DNA from 2 places in the Halobacillus litoralis genome. Region 1 is predicted to be linked to the other one. Evidence: riboswitches for the same ligand, from Rfam matches in the RefSeq annotation. Region 1 holds a riboswitch; the other holds the start of a gene.

Region 1 (11,868 bases):
TCGATGCTGATGATCGTACTAAGTTTAAGAAACAATTGCAGGTCACATTCGAAGAACTAGCCGATCACCGTGAATTCATCATTATGCAAATCCGTGAACAAGCCATTCCCTTTAATGAAAACATTGAACAATTCCTCACTCAGATGCGTGTGAACTCCTATCTTTTCTACAAAACCCACTTGCAAAACATCTATCAGGAGCGGGTGAGTGAAACCGGATGGGAGGTCAGCCTGATCCTGCAGGGAATGTTCAAAGGGTATATGGATCTAATCATTATTGAAGGGGCTGATTTAGACCTCGAGGCCCTAACGGAAGCGATGTTACGCAGAACAGACTACATTGTCGAAGGTTTTGAAAAGAGTGGTGACCAACCAGTCATAACGGAAGGAACCATGCGCCAGCTCTTACCTGCTACCTTCTATGGAAAAGAAAAAGAGCGATTGCTATCTAGTTTAGAGGAACTAGCCAACGAAGGAGACCAGGAGATTAAAGATACGGTGCATGTCCTGACTGAAGAGATGAAGAAGGAACAGCCTCGATCTGCCATTTTAAAGGGAATGATGGCAAACCTCGAAGGTTCCTCACTTTACACCGAAACGATCGCCAGCATCAAAAAATACTATCAATTATAAAAAGAGTCTCCCAATTCTATGGTTATATAAAAAGCTCAGGCATCTGGCCTGAGCTTTTTGTTATACACGTTCTGCTTCTAGTACTTCATCGAGAATTGGATAGACAGCTTCTACGCCTTCTTCTGCGACTAAACAAGCTACACCAAGCGGGGTTTCCCAAAAGGAATCAGGAATATAAGGGTTTTTAAGCCCTGCCGGCTGGTAAAGTGAACGGTAGATGCGGTTCAAATGCTGACGTGTCTCTTCAGGATCTCTTTCTTTTTCACCACGGGCAATTAAGAACACGTAGCGCATCGACTGAAACAAGTTGTCTCCTGGCATGAACGTATATTCCTTAAAGAACTTCAGCTGTTCCTGCGCTTTTTCCTTCAAACCCGATTGGACAGCCAAATCATCGAGATGTTGTTGCAAATGGTTGTGCACCTGTTGGAAAACTCTCCGTTTTTCATCCTGCATGACTTTATCATTATAGATTTCCTGCAATTTTGTAAATGCGGTTTCTTTCGTCCATTCCATCTTGATCACCTCATTACCTACATTCTACTTTTATCGCTAGGATTCCTTTTTAAATCCGAACTGTTCTGCTTCCATTTGCATCGCTGTATGAAGAAGAGGAAAATCTGCAGCATCATTTTCTAAATGACGGGATAAATTGGGGACCAGTTTGTTCCATACCATTGGATTTGCTGCCATCGATTGAAACAAAGCCAATTCATTATCTGTCCATTTTCTTAAGGACTGGATGTAATGAAGGGTCATTTGGAAACCAGGGAAAAGCTGCTCGTCCCTCTTCCTTGCGAACTCCTCCATTGCTTCATCCACCGTTACTCCTTCATCGATCTTCAAGCAGGCATCGGCCAATAAGAATGACTGCATAAATGCATCATTGATCCCTAACCCTGTACTCGGGTCTTTGCTGTGGCCAGCATCTCCGATCAATGCCCAGCCATCACCATACGCCGTTCGGAAAAAGTTCGGCATGCCTGGTGTTCCAATGATCTTCCCTTGAAGCTTGGCACCTTTCATTCTTTCCTTCATTCCGTACATTTGATCAAACGTTTGTTTAAACGATTCTTCCGGGTTTTTCATCATCGATTTGAATTCTTCTGGATGGATTTCTATGCCCAGGCAGTCTCGGTTGGGCTCCATTGGAAAAACAAAGCCAATTCGACCTTCATGAAGAAAGATCTCTGTAGCAGGTTCCGGTAAAGGCTCTACCCCCTCAAAATACCCGTAGACGACCGGGCGCAAAGGCTTGGTTTCTTCATACTTCTCTGCACCTGTCCAATGAGCAATGTTCGAGTTTTTCCCATCAGCCCCAACGATCAAATCAGCATAGAAATCTTGTGGGCTCCCTTTTTCTATTAGACTGACGCCAACGACCTTCTCCTCTTCCCAGATCAATTCTCGTGCCGCGGTATCGGGTTTGAAATGGACGGATGGGAAAGTGACCGCTCGATCAATCAGCATGGAGTCGAGCTTGTCTCTTCTTGGAATGATGGTATAGGACGTCCTTGGTCCTTCTACGAAACTGCTCCCAATATAGGTCCTCATTCTCGTTACTTTTCTCAAACCCGACTCTTCGAGTTGCTTAAGCACGCCTAATTTTTCTAAGAATCCTGTGTGGGACATAAAATGAGTGGATAATGTATTACTTGGAAAACTGGCTTTATCAACAAGGAGGACCTTCTTCCCCATTTCTCCTAACAATATAGCTAAACTTGCGCCGGCTACACGTGCACCGACGATAATGACATCATAATGAGCATTCATGATTGCACACACCTTCACGTATCGTTTACCTCCATCATAACTGGAGTACCACGAAAACTCTAGAGTGGTCAGTTGTAGATAAGCTCCCTTCAGTTGGAGACTCAGTTCGAGATGTTTCCGTGGTTCGTTGCCATAATAAGCGCTAGGGGTGGTTGGGAAGCCGCTCGCTTTCCTGCGGGGATGACGGCAAGCCTCCTCCAGCTCCGCTCTGTGGGGTCTAGCCAGCCAATCCATTCCCGCGGGAGTCTCGCAGCTTCCCAACCACCCCATTCGATGAATGTGAGAAACGAACCCCTTTACCCATTTGGATTGTCTTCCACTATACTACTGTTATAAGCATAAAGCGCCCTGTATCAAGCTAAATAACTGCATATTCTAGAAGTGGTTTCGAGACACTCATACGGCCAAGGGGCGGAGGGAAACGGTGAGACTCCTATGGGACGTGTGGGACAGGTGAGACCCCGCAGGACGAAGTCCGAGGAGGCTCACCGCCCGCCCCATGGAAAGCGAACGGTTTCCCGGAGCCCCTAAACGCACACAAACATCTCGAAACTGAGCCTTCAACAATCCTGCCATATACTTTAATAACTGATTATAGATAATTGCACATAAAAAAACTCCCGCGGTGGGGAGTTTTAGTTAGTAGGTGCGCTCTTCTTCAACTTCATGGTTTTGATCCAAGATTTGAAGTTTGCTCGGTTTGTTTTCCTTTGCGATTTCTTCTGCTTTAGCAACCGCAGTATCACGCTCATCATAAAGATCTGTCGGAGCGACATCTTCAATTTTTACAAACCAGCCGGTTACATCTTTATTAGGTACAACACTATATTGTTTCATGAACTTCACTCCTATCTCATAGACTTAATTATCCATTCCCACAGCTAGGAGGGTTCAAACGTATCAAAATTGTTTGACAATGAGAAAAGACGCCTTTATAATTTCAAACAAGTCAGAAAAATTGAATAAAAACAACTCTTATCGAGAGCGGCAGAGGGACTAGGCCCTACGACGCCCGGCAACCTTCAAGGTATTACCTTGAAAAGGTGCTACATCCTACAGATCACATGATCTGAAAGATAAGGGGAGGTATGAGATACATAAAGCCCTCTTCTTACTTACAGAAGAGGGCTTTTCGTTTTCCCTCTTCTACAAAGTGGATGCCCTAGAAAAAAGCAGAGGAGGAACTTTTCATGAGTACACCATTCCATACGTTCGGTCCTGAAACGAATTTGCTTCACGGCGGTCAAGAACCGGATCCAGCTACAGGGTCCCGCGCTGTACCGATTTATCAGACGACATCGTATGTTTTCAATGATACGGAACATGCTCAAAATCTTTTTTCGCTTGCGGAACCTGGAAACATTTATTCACGCATCGGAAACCCGACCGTCGATGTATTTGAACAACGACTCGCTCTTCTTGAGGACGGGGCCGCGGCGGTGGCGACAGCATCAGGTATGTCTGCGATCACGATGGCTATTCTGAATGTCGCTAAAGCCGGTGATGATATTGTGACTTCAACAAACCTCTATGGAGGGACCTACAATTTGTTTGTCCACACCCTCCCCCGCTATGGGATCAATGTCCATTTTGTTGAAGAAGATGATCCGGAATCATTCGCCAAGGCGATTACTCCTCATACAAAAGCGATTTTTGCTGAAACGATCGGTAATCCGAGCTTGAATGTATTGGACATTGAAGCGATTGCAGATGTCGCTCATGACCACCACATCCCTCTCATCATTGATAATACATTCGCTACCCCATATGTCTGTAGACCGATTGATTGGGGTGCTGACATCGTAGTGCACTCGGCCACTAAATGGATTGGCGGACATGGCACGGCTATTGGAGGTGTTGTCGTTGATAGTGGACGTTTCAACTGGAATCATGAAAAATTCCCAGGATTTACGGAGCCTGATGAAAGCTATAACGGCATCCGATTCGGGATCGATGTAGGTCCCGCTGCTTTCGCCATAAAATTACGCGTACAGCTGCTTCGAGACATAGGGGCATGTCTCAGCCCACAAAACGCTTTCTTACTTTTGCAGGGTTTGGAAACTTTACACTTGCGAGTGAAAACACATGCCGATCAGGCTTTGGAAATTGCCGAATATTTGAACCATCACGAAGGGGTTGAATGGGTGAATTATCCAGGCTTGAAGGATCACCCCACTTATTCCCTGGCAAAAAAATATTTCCACTACGGTCATGGATCGATCGTTGTTTTCGGAATTAAAGGAGGGCGTGAAGCAGGACGCAAACTAATTGATCAAAGCACCATCTGGTCGCATGTAGCAAACGTCGGAGATGCTAAATCTTTAATCATCCACCCGGCCTCTACAACCCACCAGCAATTAAGCGATGAAAACTTGAGTAAATCAGGTGTAACAGAAGAACTTGTCCGCTTGTCTGTCGGGTTAGAGTCTGTAGAAGATTTAATTCAGGACCTGGACAACGCCATTTTCCACGCCACTGGATATAAGAAACCCTACGGGAAAGGCAAGCATGTGGCAGAGCCTGTTTTATCTTCCTCCCTGGATCGTTCGAACGGGGAATTGAGAAAAAGAGTAATCGGAATTGTTGGCTCAAGTGCTCTTCTTGTAGAGCAGAGCAAGCTGGAAAGACTGGGATTCGAAGTTGTTACCTTCTCTCACATTGAAGATCTTCAAAAAGTAACGAATGTCAACTGGGATATTGTCTATGTGGAGGAAGCAAATGAGGATGTCTTGAACATAGCGAAGGAAGTTAAACCAACCCTTCTATGGTCACGTAAACCAATCACTCACGAAGATGCAGCCATCATTTCAGGGGTAAGCCTTTATGAGGCTGTTGTGAATATCCGGTCAGGGAAAGATTTTTCCACTTCCCTCGTATCAGTCTAGTGAAAGAAAGGAGCATGAAAAGCATGTCATTACAAAACCCCACCAGCCACCCAAGAACCAATCAATCGATATCGATCGGCGCTTTCACCTTCGAGTCTGGTGAGAAACTTTCGAATGTCGAACTTGCCTACGAAAGATACGGGCCGACAAATGCTCCCGTCATCCTCGTATGCCACGCATTAACGGGCAACCAGCTCGCCGTCGGTTCAAGGGATGAACGTGGCTGGTGGGCCGGTTTAATCGGTGAAGATTGTCCCATCGACACCAATCGCTATCAAGTGATCACCTTCAATGTTCTTGGTGGATGTCACGGATCTACAGGGCCTGCGAGCATGAATCCAGACACAGGCGAACCATACCGTCAAACCTTTCCGACAGTTACCATTCGGGACATGGTCCACGCTCAATATAAAGCTTTACATCGCTTAGACATCACTCATGTCCATGCGATAGCAGGCGGATCGCTTGGAGGTATGCAGACGTACGAATGGGGTCTGCTTTACCCTGATTTTATGAAAAAACTATTCATTCTCGCAGCGACTCCTTATTTAAGTGATTACGGCATCGCTTTTAATCATATCGGTGCTCGTGCCATCAAGAGTGACCCCCACTTCCGAAATGGAGACTATCATTCCAATGAAGATCTAAAGGGATTCGAAATTGCCCGGATGACAGGGATGGTCACGTACAGAAGCAGTACCTTATTTGAAAAAAGGTTCGACCGGTCCTATCACGCCGATACCTCTTATGAAATCCAATCTTATTTGGATTATCAAGGCGATAAGATCAAAGAACGCTTTGATGCCAACAGCTATCTTTATCTTCTAGAGGCGATGAACAACCATGACATCGGACGAGGAAGAAATGGGTGGGCACAAGCAGCTAAGCAATACAAAGCAGAGGTTCATACCTTCAGCTTTGAACACGACCTTCTTTATCCGGAAGCCTTGATCCACCCCTTCTCTATCTCCTGCAATAAAGGGAAGCACCATCACATATCCACCGACTATGGTCATGATGGATTTCTCGTAGAGTTCGACCGTTGGGGCAAATGGGTGGAAGAACAATTAAAATAATTCCCTGTCGATGACACTTCCACCCGTATAAGCAAAATAAAAACCGTTCCGTTTTTAATCCAAAACGGAACGGTTTTCTTGTTTATCACTAAAATGACTGACAGGAACGACTTTATATCCTTTAGCTGTCAGTTTTTCCAATAAAAGATCTACGGTTTCCACTGTAGAAAGTTGAAGGTCATGAAGCAAAATAATGGAACCATCTTCTACTTCAGAAAGAATATCTTCAGCTACCGCTTCCGGTTTTAGGTCTTCCCATTTTTCAGAATAGATGGTCCACGGAACAACATTACCTTCTCCTTGATAGCTGGCAGAAGGCATGTTTCCAAAAGGTAATCGCAGTAAATCTACCTTCTGTCCGGTCACTTGTTCCAAAATCGTTTGAGTCGATGAGATCTGCTGATGGATTTGGTCATCAGACAAGCGACTCAAACGGGGGTGATTCCACGTATGGTTGCCAATTTCGTGCCCGCGTTCACTCACTTCCTGAGTCACTTCGGGATAGTAACCCACACGTTTTCCGATCATGAAGAAAGAGGCTTTCGCTTCATACTTGTCCAGTACATCAAGGATTTTTCTAGTCACTTCCGGATGAGGACCATCATCGAAGGTTAATGCCACTTCTTTCCCTTCCTCATGCAGATGGTTTTCTAAAGAAAAATCCTGGTATTTCATATCGCTTCCCTGATCCTCGGTAGTGGGATCAGACGTTGCTTCAGGCGTCTCTTTAATGGCATCTTTGTACTCTGAACGAAGAAGTTTAGATACTTTATCCTTTTCGATCATCACACGAAATGGTTCCCCATTAGCTGGATCATCTAAAAATACAAGGACTCCTTCACCCGTCATAGCGATATTTTCGTAGAATTCAGGTTTAGCCTCAAGCTTATCCAGAATCTTCGAGTGTTCTTCACCGGCATCTATCAATTTCTCTTTCGTCCAGGAGTGAAGACGATCAACATAATAGATGTCTTCTTTGAATAATTCTTCCAGCGACAAAGCTTTGCCATTTTTCTTATCGAAATTCATGATGGTTTGGTTGGTCATGACGCCGTCTTCACCAAGGTCCATGGTTTCTATAAACCTCACAACAAAAAAACGTTGGTTTTGATGAATGACTTCAAAATCAATGTGCAGTTCATGCGACTGGCTTCCATCATTTTTTTGCTTACTTTTATAGCTTTCTTGTTTAAACAAAGCTTTCTGCTGATTCACATAATCTATAATAGTTTGGTCAATTTGGTTATTCGGTGTTTGTGGATAATGCGCAGTCATGTGATACTCTTCGTATTCATTGATATCTGTTTCTATACTCACTTTATACATTTCCTGATTACCCGTCTTCTCTCCCGACTCTTCATTAGCATTTGCAATGAAAGAACAGCCGGACGCCGTCAACAAAACAAACAAAATGGTATATATAATCGGTTGTCTCATGATTTTCCCTCTTTATCTCATAGTCACACAATCTATTGTAACACAAATGTAACAATGACTTAATTACTTCGATATATTCAGTAAATTAAGTTAATTCAACAACCCCCCTATTTCTTGAACGCTCCCAATTGTGGAATACTCAGTATCGAGGCGTCTGTGTGATTTTAGGCAATTCGGGAAAAGGTTCGCTTCCATGGGGCGGGCCCTGAGCCTCCTCAGGCTCAGCCTTCCGGGTTCTCAACTTTCCCGCACACCCCATAGGAGGCTCTCCGTCATCCCCGCAGGAATTCAGTAGCTTCCCAGCCTCCACTGACGCTTAACCCAGGCAGCGATTCCCGAGAACATCTCGAAACTGAGCCTTCAAGAATCCTGCCATAAAACGGCATAAAAAAAAGAACTCTCCCAAAAGGAAAGTTCTAGATGTTGGTGCGGACGTCCCATAGTTCGGGAAAGAAGCGGTGGTCGAGGACTTTCTTTAAGTAGCCGACACCCGAAGATCCGCCCGTGCCTTTTTTGTGACCGATGATCCGTTCGACGGTTTTCATATGACGGAAACGCCATTGCTGGAGACTGTCTTCAATGTCAACAAGCTTCTCCCCTAATTGGTACAAGTCCCAATATTGCTCCACATCTTTATAGACATTCGTCCAGGCAACTTCTACGCTCGAGTCCTTTTCATAAAGCTGTGTGTAATCGCGGTCCAACAATTTCTCTGAAATCGGAAAACCAGAATCCGATAACTTCTCAATGGCAGCATCGTAAAGGCTTGGTGCACGATAAGCCCCATCAAGTCGATGATGCAGATCAGGATCTTTTGCGTAGATCTTTAATACGTGAGGGGTTTTATACCCCAGTGCAAATTCAATCATTCTGTACTGATAGGATTGGAATCCGGAAGCCTGTCCAAGATGATCACGGAACTCCATATATTCTGACGGGGTCAATGTCGAAAGTACATCCCACGCTTGAATAATCTGTTTCTGAATGCTGGATACGCGTGCCAGCATCTTAAAAGCCGCCTGCATTTGGTCTTCCCTGATGGCTTCTATAGCTGCTTGAAGTTCATGTAACGTCAACTTCATCCATAGTTCACTGACTTGATGAATGATAATAAAGAGCATCTCATCATGATGGGAGGATAGCCGATTTTGGGCAGATAGCAGTTCATTCAAATTCAAGTATTCACCATAGGTCATCCGGCTTGAAAAATCAGTATGAATGTTCTCGTTTCCATCATTTTTATGATTTGTCACTGCTGTCCCTCCTTCAGTCTAAGACGCCGCGTTCAGGTATATTGTTAAAAGTCATTGGTAAAAATTCCGTATGGACTGTCCCTTCATACATGAGAAGCGTTCCTAAGAGCGGGTGCTCCGTGTGTACATGCACCCGAAAAGCTCCTTCCTCTTCATCATAATGCTCGTATACACTGGTCGTCGGATTGGCCATAGACATGAGTCCATCTAGATTCATTGCTTTAGACTCCATATAAAGTCCGCCTTCTGCAGTGACATGGATGTCGAGCTCTGTTTGTAGAAGCCCTGTCTTTCCGAGATCATCAACGATACAACCTTTCTCTTCATCGAATCGCATTGCTGCATCAAAACCTCGAATAGAGTAAGGGAAGAAAAACCTTCGAATCCAACTGATCGTCTCTCGTCCTCTTTCATCTACATAGATATAATTCTCAAGGGTGAATGGCACATCTTTCCCTCGTTCTGCAAACACAAGATGATCTTTTGTTCCCACCTGAAGGAAAGGTCGCAGTAATGGATGTGTCCCTCTGATTTCAGTCATTCTCCCTTGTCCAAGGATCATTAGATTTTGTTTACTCGTTAATCCGTACTTCTTTTGAAGCTCTGGATGAAGATTATGGAATTGCTCACCCAGTGCTCGATGAAAAATCGATTTCATGGAAAAAAACTCCTCCCAAAACAAGTTTCCATCCATGTTTTTTATGGATGGTTCTATCATGTTTGCCCCGTGCCGCTTATGTAATGTCCCTATTTAAAAAGGGTTAATAAAAAAGGTATGAACGGATTCAAAACAGAATATGGTTTTATTTAGAAACCTATTTTCTTTAATGGATGTAATGGCATTATAGCATAAGTAACCGCTTTCCATTACACCTGCGATTAAATAAGACCTGCCTTTCAGCAGGTCTTTATGCTTGTATTTGTGATTAGTGAAGAAGCTAAAAACCGTTTACGGTATTCATCTGATGTTGTACCTGGGGGCAGAGACCTTCGTGACATTAACCGCTAAGGTGCACAAACAAACTCAAGAATATGCATGCCGACCTGAAGCTCTACCCTTCACAAAACAGAATTACATGACCTCTTCTGCGTAGTCGCTGATGGAATAGCCTTTTTGTTGTTTCATAAGCCATCCTTGTTTTTCAAGCTGGTTGAAAAGTTTTTGAATATGTTTTTCAGGCCAACTGGAAAGGATGCCAAACCATCGTGTTTCATGCAGGTGGAGTTGCCTAAGTTTGTTGGTTGCTTTTCCAGCAAGCACTTGTACTAAGGTATGGGCCGGGTAATCGGTTCCGTAATAGTAGATCAAGTCCAGCACTTGTTGAGTTTCTGCATAGGTCAGCGATCTTCCTTTGACGGTAATGATTACATCATTCTCTTCATAGCGAACCTCACTCAATTTATTTTTCAACTCTTCTAAGACGTGGCTGGTCATCGGATATACATTTTCCGGAACAATCTTCTGCCAATCCCGGAGTTCTTTCAACATTCTTACGTCGTCGAGCTCTATTCCGGAAAGCCATATCAGCTCAGATTCCGTTATACGTTCAGGGATTCGACTCCGGTTTAATTTATCATACATGTAGAGGAGTGGATGCGATTCCATACCTTCTGTTTTACGCTGATAACGTTGAATCTGTCTGACAACATCTAAACTTTCATCGAGCGTTTTTCTGGCGACAGTCAACTGTTTTTTCAACCCCCTTAATTGAATCAGTTGTTCAAGGAGGCGCTGGTTTTGTACAGCGATTTCATTGAATTGTTTCTCAATGGTAATGACTCGTTTCGTCGCTCGTTCCACATCGAATTCTTCTTCAAGAGCAACTCTGTCTTCATCAATGTAATAAAGAAGGGTATAATCACATCTTTCACAAGTGCAACAGATGCACCGCTCCTTTGAGAGAAAGGCGAGCGATTTATTATGCGGACAACTCCCTTCCCTTCCTTCCAACCAATCTGCTGGTAAAGTGCGGAAAGGACGCATAACGATGTTGACTCTGTGACGCCAGTAGGCCACATCCTCCGGGTAATTAAGAACCGATAGGAGAGCAGATTGATTCATGACTTCAACTGCATCAATGACATCCCTTTTCTCATGGAACAATCGTACGATCGGGTGATTGTGAAAAGCAGCAGATATTTTATCAATCCAATCCTTGCGGTCGTATTCACTTATATGTGATAAAAACAGATAGTCCTCAAGCACTTCCCCTACGTGTTCATAAAGTTGTTCCGAGGAGAGCTGGGTAAAATCTGTACTGTATAAAAACTCCTCTTTTAAAGGTAGTCCATGTTCTTCCGACAAGGACCTCCATAAAAACAATTCTGGGCGCAACAAGTGTGGATGGATCGTCTCTTCTTTTTCAAAAGAAACCGGTAGGACAGCTTTCCCTGACAACCCTAGGTAGGGGCGAATGTTTGCAACATCAAGAGCTTTGTCGTTGATTTGATCCACGATTGCGTCGTTAAGCCTGGATAGTAACCCCCGTTCAAATTTATGTCCAATCGACCGGATTTGTTTGTTCTTCTTTCCGATCGGTGCAAGTACTACATACGGGTATCGTTGATCCTGGTAAGCAATCCTGTTTGGCAGTCCCATAATGATTCCCCTTTGAATAAGGATTTACTACTATTATAGAAAAAGTATTACGATGTACCAATAAATATAAGTAAAATGGGCGTCATACTGTTAAAATTTCCACGGAATACCCAATGAAAAGCCCCGTTTCTATAACACCTGGGATCGCGCTCAACTCTTTTTCCAGCGTATCGTGTATATCAGCAAACCTGACGTCGATAATCACATTGCCGG
Region 2 (11,868 bases), 1.5 Mb from region 1:
GCTTTCTTTTCAACTTCTTCTTCACTGTGTACAGCCTTATCGTTGCTGCCTATATATTGAGAGTGACCGGTGGAATCATAAAAAACTATCTCCTGGATACGACGCCTTTGTATGTAGTGGTGGGCTCATTTATGCTCGTCAGTATGTATTTGATCTATAATGGAGCCGGTGACATCGTCCGGTTTTTCCAACTTTATTTTCCGATCATGATGGTGATGTTCATCGTGCTTTGTTTGTTGAGTATTAAAAACCTGGATTTCAATAACGTTCGACCCGTCTTGCAAAACAATATATGGACGACGATCAGTGGAGCACAAATCACCTTCTTCTCTTTTTTAGGCATGGAGCTTTTACTGATCTTTTCCAAATTGATCAAAAAGAAAAAAGCCAAACAATTACTGATTACGATGTGGACGAGTATCGGCTTGACCGCCCTTATTTATGTTGTTTTCCATATCATTTCAATTGGAGTACTTGGAGTAGAAGAGTTGAAAGAAATCACTTTTCCGACGATCGAAATGGCAAAAAGCATCGAATTTCAAGGCTTCTTTTTCGAGCGGTTTGAGTTGATCTTTCTCTTTGGATGGTTGACGACGGCCTACACATCCTTCACCGCTTATATGTATGCTTTGACATTGGGATTGAAAAATATGTTCACACCAAGCGAGTGGTTCCTACCGGTCGCTGGGGCATTGATCGTGGCATTGACTCTATACCCTGAAGGCCTGACGGAAGTCTTCCACTACTCGACCCAAATCCAGTTGATATCCGTTGCAGCCATCGTCGTTTTGCCCGCGCTTCTTTTGATTGTATCCTTGATCAGGGGGAACACGTATGCCACGTAAAATCATTTTCACAGGCTTGTTGATGCTTTTTTTGTTGACCGGATGTTGGGACATTAAAGAAATCGAAGATGTCGGAATAGTCACAGGCATGGGTCTGGATGTCAATGAAGAAAAGGATGAACTGACGATGATTAATCAGTATGTAGTTCCCGCAAGAATACCGACCCAGCAAAGCAGCGCCCAGCAGCACAGCGCTCCTTATCAAAACATTTCACAATCAGGAAAGACTTTTTTTGAGATCATCCGAAACAACTCGTTGGAAAGTAACCGACCGCCCAATTACACTCACCTGAAGTCCATCCTTGCTTCTACGGCCTTGTTTCAAAAAGAACGCGCCGACCAGGTAATTGACCTATTCATTCGAGATCATGAGTTCAGAAGGACGACGCCTGTTTTTCTAACGAAGGACCCCGTCCTCGATATACTAAATACGGAGCCTGCAAAGGAACTTTTTCCGTCTATACAGATCAAATCCCTTAGTGAAAACTTCCAAAAAAACAATCAAAACCCGACGAACTTATCCATCGGTGATCTGTCGCAACTGATATCTGAAAATAAAAGTTTTTTGATTCCTGGAATTACGTTAAACGAGGGGAAAATCAAATCCTCTGGTGCAGGAATCATTGATGCGGAGAGTTCGAATTATGTAGGCTGGATCGATGTCGAGGATATGGAAGGCGTCCGATATATACACAATACGGTGCAAGGCGGTTTTATCTACCTGGATGAAGAAAAGGTGGATGATGGACCGATCATTTTAGAAATCAAAGGTTCGAATACAAAATTCAAGACCAAAGTGACCGGAGAGCAACTGGAGATGACGATTAAAATCGCAACATCTACCACATTAGCGGAAGACTGGGGGACGGGAAGAGACGTCTATAGAAAAGGATGGAAAAAAGGAATTGAGGATGCTTCCAACAAAGTCACCCAAGGAAAAGTGGAACAAGTGCTGAAGCTCGCCCAACAGGAATACCGTATTGATTTTCTTAATGTATCCAATTGGGTGCAAATTCACGAACCAGAGTATTGGGAGAAACATGAAAAAGACTGGGGTGAGATATTTCCGGACATGACCTTCAAGGTGGAAGTGAGTACCGAAATCACAGACTTCGGTACTCAAAACTTCAATACAGAATAAAGTGGAGGGTTCCCCTCCACTTTATTTATTTTATGAACAGTTCCTCGAACGCTTTCACGATTGAAAAAGCTCCTGAACCATTATTGGAAAGAACCGTTATTTTCCAATGACCTTTCGGATACACGCATGAATGGAAACTGACACCTGGGTCATACCCCATGGCATGATAAACCGTCTCTCCGTCCATATCATCGAGCCAAACGCCATACCCGTATGAAATACCGTCTTTGACTTTTACGTGTTTCGTTAACAAACGCTCTATATGTCTTTCACCCACAAGCTTTCCACTCAACAACGCATCCCAAAAACCAATCATATCCGGAGCGGTTACGAAAACACCACCATCTGCCCCACCGACGACCGGAATAGAGTACACATTCGTCTTTAAAGAACCTTCCTTTTCTATATACCCGAACGCGGTGTTTTCCGGCAGCTGATCCAAACGGTAATAACCAGACCTTTGCATGCCTGCAGCTTTGAAGATGTTTTCTGAGACATAGGTTGTAAAAGGCTTGTTTGCGACTGCTTCAATGACTAAACCTAAAACGATGAACCCTGCATTATTGTAGTGAAATCTTTCTCCAGGGTTGAACATCTTCTCTTTATCTCTGAACATCGGTACGAAATCATCCAGTGTCTCCATCTTATACATCGGTGTCTCTTCCCAAAGTTCCGAAAAGTCGTCCATCACCGCTTCATCAAAATAGTCAGGAATCCCTGACGTGTGGGTCAACAAATGATGAATGGTTACGCGTTCATCGATACAAGAAAGCTTTTGTTGCAACAACTGATGGACAGGTGTATCGTATGCGAAATGATTCTGTTCAACGAGCTGAGCGATGGTTACCGCTGTGAACAACTTGCTACCTGAAGCTATTCCGAACCTGGTATCCTTTTGGTTAGGAAGCTTTTCGGCAACGTTTCTGTAACCAAAACCTTTGGAATAGACCACTTCTTCTCCTTTTTCAACGACAACAGATCCTGAAAAGCCTTCTTCTTCTTCTGCTACTTCACGAATCTTGGCATCCACTCTTCCCATCTCCTTTTTCAATTATATCTGATGATCATACGACTCTCCTTTTTGTTTTACTTAGCAACTAGAAGGAAACTAGTATGGTAAAAAGGAGCCATTCTTATGGAAGTTCTTGCTGTTGTTTTAATCACGATCGGTATCATAGGCAGCCGGGTGATCGGCTTTTTTTATCCTGATTGGAAAGCGATCAAAGGGGAAAAGATGTCGGAACGTAAACGTTTGGGATATAGCGCAATCGGAATCGGCCTATTACTTCTTATGTATGTACTAAGTCAATTCCTCATCAGAATATAGACAAGTTAACCTCGCCCCTTAGGCTCAAGGAATTCCTATGTCTCACCAAATCTCAATAAGAATCTGTAAATGAAATCCCTCATGGAGACTCATGAAATTCCCGTTTCAGGATACTCATTACTATAGAATCATGATATTTCCCATCGTAGAATAAATCATCCCTCAACCTGCCTTCTTCTCGAAACCCTAAATTTTGATAGCATTTCAAGGCTCTTTTATTGAACGAAAATACATCCAACCCGATCCGGTTCATATTCAACATCTCAAACCCATAACGCAATAATAAGGAGATGGATTCTGTACCATACCCATATCCCCAATACTTTTTATCGAAAATTGAAATTCTAAACACAGATTTCCTGTTTTGATAATCGATGTCCAGCATAGCGATGTCACCAATCAGTTGATCTGTCTCCTGTAAAAAGATGACCAGATCAACTCTGGAATCATCCATTGATATACGATCAAACCAATGTTGAACTCCCTTACGACTAAATACCGTTTGGGTGCCCGTCAGCCTTCTCCCTTCTCGATCCCAGAGAGCTTTTGTATAAAATAAATCGAGATCCTCCTGTTCCAACGGCCTTAAATAAACCCGATCGTCCTCTAATAGCTTAATCATGTCTTTACTCATCATTTTTCCTCCTATCATAATCTTGTTCTCATCATAAAAGGTCACATGCGCAAATAATAGGACGAGTTTTATTTAGAACGAAACCATCTAAAAGAGATTACCTGATCAGGTAATCTCTTTTCTGGAATAGATGATTTTTTTAATGGTTTCTACTGAGAGATGGTAATTCCCCGCAATCGCTTCTATGGACTTTCCATCTGCGTAGTCTTCTTTTATCTTCCTATTCCTCTCCGATAATTCTCTTCTGATACCCGTGCGTGCCCCCCCCACTTTTCCCGGGCATTCCCGGATTTGGGCACATAAAGGGTCTCCCCTTGAATATATTTTTGTACTTCTTTCAACAACTCTATCGGTAAAGCATCTTTGGCATTCACATATTTCATTTTCCGCCAGCTCCTTATTTTTATGATCAATAAATAATAAGGGGCAAAGCCAAATGAATCATCGATCTTATGACGATATCAACGTTTGTTACCCCATGCAAAGAATCGCCATACATTCACAGGCTTTGCATGAGTTTCTCTCGTCTTCCCAACCGGGTAAGAAAGGATTTCCAAATCGTCCACCTCCGTCGATAGTTGATGATGCTGATTCAATGTCAATCATCTCAAAATATTCTGACTAAAACAATGTTTTAAAAAAAGACCCGCGATTGACCATGAGTAAATTTCACTTCAACCTCATAACTCGTTGAGGGAGATGGAATCATCCTAGAAGAACCCTCTTCTACTTCCGCCGGAAGAATACCAGGACCCTTTCAATAGTCCCTCCCTATGCATCAATAGGAAAGATGTACACGTGATACTTTAAATAAAGATCCAATCCCACATTTTCTGCAATTTTATTGGAAGGCGTATTACTCCCCTCACAATCCCAGTATGGAATCCATCCTTTCCTATCACATTCTTTCACAACCCTATAGGCTCCCTTCTGCCCTAATTTATTCCCCTGATGGTCCTCTAAGGTTTCAATATCCATTCCGTGCACATTTCCAGCTACAAATCCAGAAAAACATAAGCTTACAATCTTGTTATGGTAGAGAATACCGTACCCCGTCCCTTTTTGAAAAAATTCCATGGGAGAAGACCAGAATTCTAATATCTTTGAGTGTAAAAAATCTATGTTTTCAAGCGAATGATCCTGATTTTCAAAAACATCTTTGGTGATTTTAAATACTATGTAATCTTGTTTCATATCAGGTTCATTTTGATTGATATCCTGCCTTTTCTCCAACTTATACACATTCTGCTTTGTCTTCTGCATGTCACGATGTCCAAAGACCTTCTCAATGGTCTTCTCCCACCTGGGATGATGACCGATGGCTATAAAATTATGTACCTCCAGCTTCTTTGCTTCAGGAAATATGACTTGATTTAAAAAACCGTTGATATGGTCATTAAATGACTCATTTCCTTCATCTCCAATAAAGAAGAAACCATCATGGTTCCCCAGCCAGATCAGTCCTGTTTGAGGAGCATCGTTATCATCTACAAAAATCCGACCAGGATTATTCCCTTCTATGACCGCTTTAACTTCTAAATGTCCATCATCGTTTGTTAACTTTTCGCATTTGTAGAATTCAGCTTTATTAAGTTCACGGATCATTCTTCCCCCTCCTACTGTTTGCTTAATTCCGCCACAAACTTTTACAGCATTGATAAAATAAAGCTTTACTACCGGCAATGTCTAAGGTTTGATTGATCTGGTCTGGAGAAAGTTTCAATAAACCCTTTGAAGTTCCTATTATTTAACATATTCTATACTATTCTTCTGTTCGCTAATGTCCAATCCAGGGTGGTATTCCTCTACCAATTCCATAACCTCTTCAATTAAACCCTCTAACTCTTTCACACCGCTTGCCGGGTCCCCTATCCATGTTTTGTTCATACGAGCGTGGAGATTTTCCGGTTTGATTTCCATCCGTTCGATATTATTTTCCATCCATTTAAAAACAGGGTGGTGAACATACATACGATTCAGGCCAAACAAAACGCCAAACAATTTCATCTGCACTCCACACAGGACATCATAGAGCATCAACCAGTCCTGCCGTTTTAAGAGAGCTTCACGGTTATTCCAGCGATTACCCAGCCATAGATTTTCTGAAATCATACGTTCTGTAAGTTCTGAAGGATAGGCAGCCACCCTGTTCTTCCATTCAGAGATTTTCTCTTCCCCGCAGAGACTGACACCATCATGGATGGAAGCGATTATACATTGTTTGTCATAATCGGTATCGTGTTGATCCACCACATCGGAAACGAAGCGTTCTACTGTTTCAACCAAAAAGCTGCTGATCTCAAATTTAACACCGTCCCGAGTTAAGTAGGCTTCCGACCATTCTTCATCTTCATAAGCGTGATAGGACAGAATGGTGCCATTTATTTGTTCAATGGGAGATTTCCGTTCATGATCCGTTGGTGGAATTGACCATAAAATATGTAATTCAATATCTGAATGTTCATCTTGTAAGTTTTTAGACACAGAACCAGCAAGAAGAATGGCTTTAACCTTTGGGTTCTTTTCATACAAAGCTGCCATATCTATTGATTGTTTTAATAAATCCATTTTCAACCTCCAACTATTACTATGTTACATAACTTTTTCAACATATAAAAAGGCGATACCCAGCTCACCTATAGTTGTTCGAAATCAATATTTCACACCTGAATCAACGACCAATTGAGGCGGCGACGTTGTGAGCTTTGCGTTTACCCCAAACGGTACACCATAATTCGGCTGGCAATGACCAAAGTGAAATTTCTCAACAACAGGAAATGGAGAACCAGCGAAAAAACGGTGAAGCACTTTTTTCAACTCCGATTCTTCTTCTGTTTCCACTTGGAAATTCCCTAATACGACACCTTGCACGTCATCGAAGACACCCGCTTGTTGAAGATGAGTAAGCTTCAAATCAATAAGAAACGGTGGTTCTGCAACTTCCTCAAGTAGTAAGATGGCCCCTCTGGTATCTACTTGGTAAGGCGTGCCCAAACCGTTGGTGAGGAGTGTTAAATTCCCTCCCACTAAACGTCCTTCTCCCTTACCATGTGCGAGCGTGTTTAGAATTGACCGGTTAGAATCATAGGTCATAATCTCGCCTGTAAATAGAGATGAAAACGAGGCTGCTGTCTCTTCTGTTCTCTGTTCATCATTAAGATCTGAGGCCACCATCGGCCCGTGAAAAGTCACCAGACCACTAAAGTTGTAAATAGCATGAAGCAGATATGTGAGATCGCTGTACCCCCAGAATATTTTAGGGTGATTTTTTATCTTTTCGTAATCAATCATAGGGGCAATCTTTGCTGTGCCGAATCCTCCATTAGCGCAAAAAATTCCGCGGATCGTAGGATCATTAAAGGCCTCATGTAAATCAGCAAGTCGCTTTTGATCGACGGTTGTATGCTCTTCATCGGTTTGGAACACATGGCGTCCAATGATGACTTCAAGACCCATTTTTTCCAATACACGTATTCCCTGGCTTAAGTGCTCTCGATCCGGGGGTCCCGCCGGCGCAATAACTGCTACCCGATCCCCCTCTTGTAATGCACGGGGCTTAATCATAATATCCCTCCCTTTCATTTATTCCGGTTCAAGGAAATGTAACGACTATTAAGAGGATTATACCTTTCATAGGACTTGTACCGATTGAGTCTCGGCTGGAAGTTTGAAGCGCACGCTTCAAAAAGTATAAGAACTAGGAAGAAACTTACTCTCCTTCGTTGTAGTTCATCTCCATTTTTCTACTCTTTGTTGTCATCCCCATGGACCGATAAAATTCTATGGCAGCAGTATTCTTCTCAGATACTCCCAATTCCACACTATCGACCTTGAGGCTCCTTCCGAAATCAAAAACGTGGGCCGCTAGTTTTTTTCCGATCCCCTTGTTTCTATGCGTTTCAGAAACACACAAACTATTGATAGATAAAACCTTCCTCGCTTTGACAAAAGAATTCTCAGGTGTTTCATCTTCCTTAGTCACTACAACTCCCACGATCTCATTGCCTAAGGTAGCGACAAACATGTGCTGTTTGTTATCCATCACCTGACTTTCAAAGAACTCTTCCTCGACTGGAGTTGCATTCTCTTTGTACAAATCCGGTCTTACACGAACGTGGAATTCATGAACCTGCCTAAATAAAGGCAACAATGATTCATAATCGTGCTGCTCGGCTGTTCGAATAGATACATCCATTTCTTTCTCTCCCCTAGTCACTTTTTAATTGATCCTTTATTACCTTCCCTACTCATTCAACTTAGATATTTTTATTAGTCCGCTGTATTTTTGACAAAAGCTACGTTGGTGCCATCATCACTGATATTCTGGCTTGATAAGGTTGATAATGAAACATGCTCTTTTATACTTGGGTATCTTTTTCTAATGCCATTCATTATTCAAACGCCTAATCTTTACTGGTGTCGTTGAGGAATTAAACCATATGTATGGGAAGGTTGCTTTCGTTCATTTGCTTGCTCCTAAAAGATAGGACCTGTTTAAGTCTTCAAACCAAGATTACCATAAGTTTCTATTTTTGTGGAAAGAGCTGCAGGTACTTTCAAACAGAATCCCGAAACTTTTTCTGAAAATTCCATTGATTCTTACTTCATTTTCCTGTATTCTAAATCGCAAGCGAAATGATAAACATCTACTATTGATTTGAGGATACGCTTTACAACACGTATCCAACGGTTTTCCAAAACTATATAATTGCGAAACTTATCCAGAGAGGTGTAGGGACTGGCCCTTTGATACCTCAGCAACCAGCCAGAGCCATTGGCACGGTGCTAAATCCAGAAGGTAGTTGTTCTACCTTGAAGATAAGGAGACTCTTTAAACACAAAGGACCCCTTATCCAAGGAGGTCCTTTATTTTTTTAAGAAAATGATTTCCGAACAGAGTTGAACCAATGTCAGCTCATGCCTGGCAGAAAGTCAGCGTGTCCCTGTTAAAAGGGGGCTAGCTTTCTAATAAAAGACTCATACAAAATGGAAAGGTTGTGGAATGAAATGAAACGATCATTAGAACAGAGATTACAGGATGGACCCGTCATTTGTGGAGAAGGATACTTATTTGAGCTGGAGCGCCGCGGCTATTTACAGGCTGGATCCTTTGTTCCTGAAGTAGCCCTCGATAACCCACAGGCACTGAAACAGACGTACCGTGACTTTATGCACGCAGGCTCCGACGTCGTCTTAGCCTTTACCTATAACGGGCACCGCGAGAAAATGAGAATCATCGGCAAAGAGGAACTATTAGAGCCGCTTAACCGTCAGGCCATCCGCCTGGCTAAAGAAGTTGCTCAGGAGCACCCCGAGGAAGAAGCGCTCGTTGCCGGGAACATTTCCAACACGAACTTGTTCAACCCGGATGATCCTGAAGCTGTTGAAAAAACAAGAAGCATGTTTGCAGAGATGATCGGCTGGTGTAAGGAAGAAGGCGTAGATTTTGTAAATGGCGAGACCTTCTATTATTACGAAGAAGCGTTGATTGCTCTCGAAGAAATTCAAAAACATGACCTACCTGCCGTGATCACATTCGGTCTGATGGGAGAAAATATTCTGCGAGATGGCTACGAAGTGGAAGAAGCCTGCCGCTTATTAGAAGAAAAAGGCGCGCTTGTCGTCGGTATGAACTGCTTCCGCGGTCCAGCGACGATGCAGCCATATGTAGAAAAGATCCGACATACGGTAGACGGTTATGTAGGTGCCCTTCCCATTCCTTACCGCACGACGGAAGAACACCCTACCTTCTTCAACCTGCCGGACGGAGGCTGTGCCTGTACACTTCCAACGGAAACCACGTTCCCAACATCCCTGGATCCGCTCTACACGAACAGGTATGAACTTGCGGAGTGGGCCAAAGAAGCGCACAGCATTGGTGTGAACTACCTGGGACTCTGCTGTGGAGCTTCTCCTGCTATGCTTCGTGAAGTAGCAGAATCCGTCGGCCGCACAGCTGTAAACTCCAGGTATTCCCCGGATATGGAGAAACACTTCCTGTTCGGCAATGACGACACGCTGCAGGATCATATTACTTCTTATAAAACGAGAGCATAAGTAAACGGCCTGTCCGAAATATGGACAGGCCGTTTTCAACGTTTCATTCATTTAAGTTCAGGGCTCTACGCGGAATGACGGGTTATCCAGCATTCAGCTATCCATCTAAGTATGTATTAAACTACACGTTTGTGTAATGATGGGGTAAAAAGGGGATTATTTTTTAGTATGGGTAGAAGAAGAGGATTCGAGAGGACATCAACTTTGAAGAAAAAATAAGGATTGGAGTAGATCCTATCTATTTTAATCTCTTATTGATCCGATCCAATCCTTCTACTTTCGCTTTTTCTACATTCAATTCTCTTTTTAACAATACATTTTCCGCTGTCATTCCCGCTAATATAGAAACTCCGATAAGCGACCTTAATACCTCAGGCTCGGGGATAATATAGGTAACGGCGAAAACTGAAGCTGCCGCCCCGATAAGGAAATCTGCCATGAACCCTAAATAGATCCCCTTGGGCCGTTTTCTTTTTTTAGGGAAGATCAGCACCTTTCCATTTCTCATTAAATGAGAGACAATGCCTGTCATCCCCCCGATACACCCAGCAATAAGTATCGTATTCATAAGAAATTTTCCCCCTAGACTAAAAGAGCGGCAGTTGGTAGAAAGAAACTTAGAAACATACGCTACTATGCACTAAATCCTCAACCAAGCTCGCCGCTCCGTTTAAATCCGTTATTTTTTTAAATACAGGTATCCCACTATAATGAACACCGTAACTATAGTGTACACTATTATTATCAGAAAATAAATACTATTTTGCAAAATAATGTCTGCAATAACAACTTATACCAACCTAAACGTGGATTTTATTTAACCATTCATGGATCTGATCTTCATAATACCTGACTTCCTTCTTCGACGTAGAGTCAATCAATTCCTTTCTCAACCGTTGATACTCTTCCAATTGGCGTTTCGTAATGGACAGCTCATTGGTTGATTGAAGATTATCTAAGTACTGTTGGATTTCTACAAAATAATAACGGGTTTCCTCTATCGATTGTGCATTTTTAAAGGAATTCATGAGATCGTCATAGGTCTCTTTTTCATTCATCATATTCAATCATAGGCACCTCCTCTGAATTTTACTGAACGGGCGCATAGAAAAAAACAGATTCCTTTAAAAAAATAAACGGATTTTGACTTGTCCACTGATTTATACTTCATACCCATTATACAAGATTTTCTAACGGATTTTGTTAGTCCCTCATCATTTGTACAAATCTTTTTTCGCTCTTAGTTAAAGGGGATGAATTCAAATGAATAAAAAAAGTGCACTTCCTTAATAGAGAAATGCACCATGATACTATTGAATGTGTAAAAACTTTTTCTTAAACTTTCTTTAATTTATTCCTGCTTTTTTTCATATAACTTTAATGGGATATACGGAATCACTACGAATCCTTTTGGTCGAAAGGAATGAGTGAAGCATAAATACAAATAATACAAATATCTTATTGATTATGGTACGTTGGGAGTTTCCTGGACAGCCATCCGTCCAAACCGTTTATATACCCCATAAAATAATGAATCACTACGCCACTAAGAATTGCGATAATTAGCGTCCCCACACCTATTGCCCCTCCATAGAAACCAGCGATCAGAACGAGAACGATACTGATAATGGCTCTTGAGTAAGAAACATTCAACCCAGTTAATTTTCTTAAAACAAGCATCATGCGGTCAAACGGATTGGGAGCAAAGTCAGCTTGCAGATTGACGGCAATGCCTAAACTAAGAATGACTAACCCAAGAAGTAAACATAAATATTGAGCCATAACTGTTTCCGGCTCAATCCATCCCTTGAAGCTATGGACCCAAAAATCGATACCTACTCCTGTTAAGAATGAGGTAAGCAAA

Evidence for each region. Region 1 has a riboswitch for S-adenosylmethionine ahead of LC065_RS06395 (O-acetylhomoserine aminocarboxypropyltransferase/cysteine synthase family protein). Riboswitches for the same ligand answer to the same signal wherever they lie in the genome.
Region 2: it holds a riboswitch for S-adenosylmethionine, as region 1 does, so the genes downstream of both, LC065_RS13805 (homocysteine S-methyltransferase family protein) here and LC065_RS06395 (O-acetylhomoserine aminocarboxypropyltransferase/cysteine synthase family protein) in region 1, are expected to answer to the same signal.

The regions. Positions count from the first base shown of each region.
Region 1 is NZ_CP129016.1:1,232,621-1,244,488, reverse strand. It holds gene LC065_RS06415 (TetR/AcrR family transcriptional regulator) at 1-632, shown strand, start outside; gene LC065_RS06410 (hypothetical protein) at 693-1,148, opposite strand; gene LC065_RS06405 (NAD(P)/FAD-dependent oxidoreductase) at 1,185-2,405, opposite strand; gene LC065_RS06400 (DUF2188 domain-containing protein) at 3,045-3,242, opposite strand; SAM riboswitch class I at 3,378-3,488, shown strand; gene LC065_RS06395 (O-acetylhomoserine aminocarboxypropyltransferase/cysteine synthase family protein) at 3,596-5,290, shown strand; gene metX (homoserine O-acetyltransferase MetX) at 5,314-6,366, shown strand; gene LC065_RS06385 (polysaccharide deacetylase family protein) at 6,421-7,803, opposite strand; gene kynA (tryptophan 2,3-dioxygenase) at 8,220-9,056, opposite strand; gene LC065_RS06375 (DUF4166 domain-containing protein) at 9,070-9,714, opposite strand; gene LC065_RS06370 (RQC-minor-2 family DNA-binding protein) at 10,129-11,655, opposite strand; gene rpiA (ribose 5-phosphate isomerase A) at 11,738-11,868, opposite strand, start outside.
Region 2 is NZ_CP129016.1:2,706,457-2,718,324, reverse strand. It holds gene LC065_RS13855 (GerAB/ArcD/ProY family transporter) at 1-845, shown strand, start outside; gene LC065_RS13850 (Ger(x)C family spore germination protein) at 835-1,986, shown strand; gene LC065_RS13845 (serine hydrolase domain-containing protein) at 2,012-3,016, opposite strand; gene LC065_RS13840 (hypothetical protein) at 3,122-3,313, shown strand; gene LC065_RS13835 (GNAT family N-acetyltransferase) at 3,393-3,947, opposite strand; gene LC065_RS20530 (hypothetical protein) at 4,160-4,330, opposite strand; gene LC065_RS13825 (GNAT family N-acetyltransferase) at 4,719-5,552, opposite strand; gene LC065_RS13820 (DUF4037 domain-containing protein) at 5,691-6,515, opposite strand; gene LC065_RS13815 (S66 peptidase family protein) at 6,600-7,511, opposite strand; gene LC065_RS13810 (GNAT family N-acetyltransferase) at 7,657-8,142, opposite strand; SAM riboswitch class I at 8,662-8,772, shown strand; gene LC065_RS13805 (homocysteine S-methyltransferase family protein) at 8,955-10,004, shown strand; gene LC065_RS13800 (DUF4257 domain-containing protein) at 10,243-10,572, opposite strand; gene LC065_RS13795 (hypothetical protein) at 10,805-11,071, opposite strand; gene LC065_RS13790 (YczE/YyaS/YitT family protein) at 11,463-11,868, opposite strand, start outside.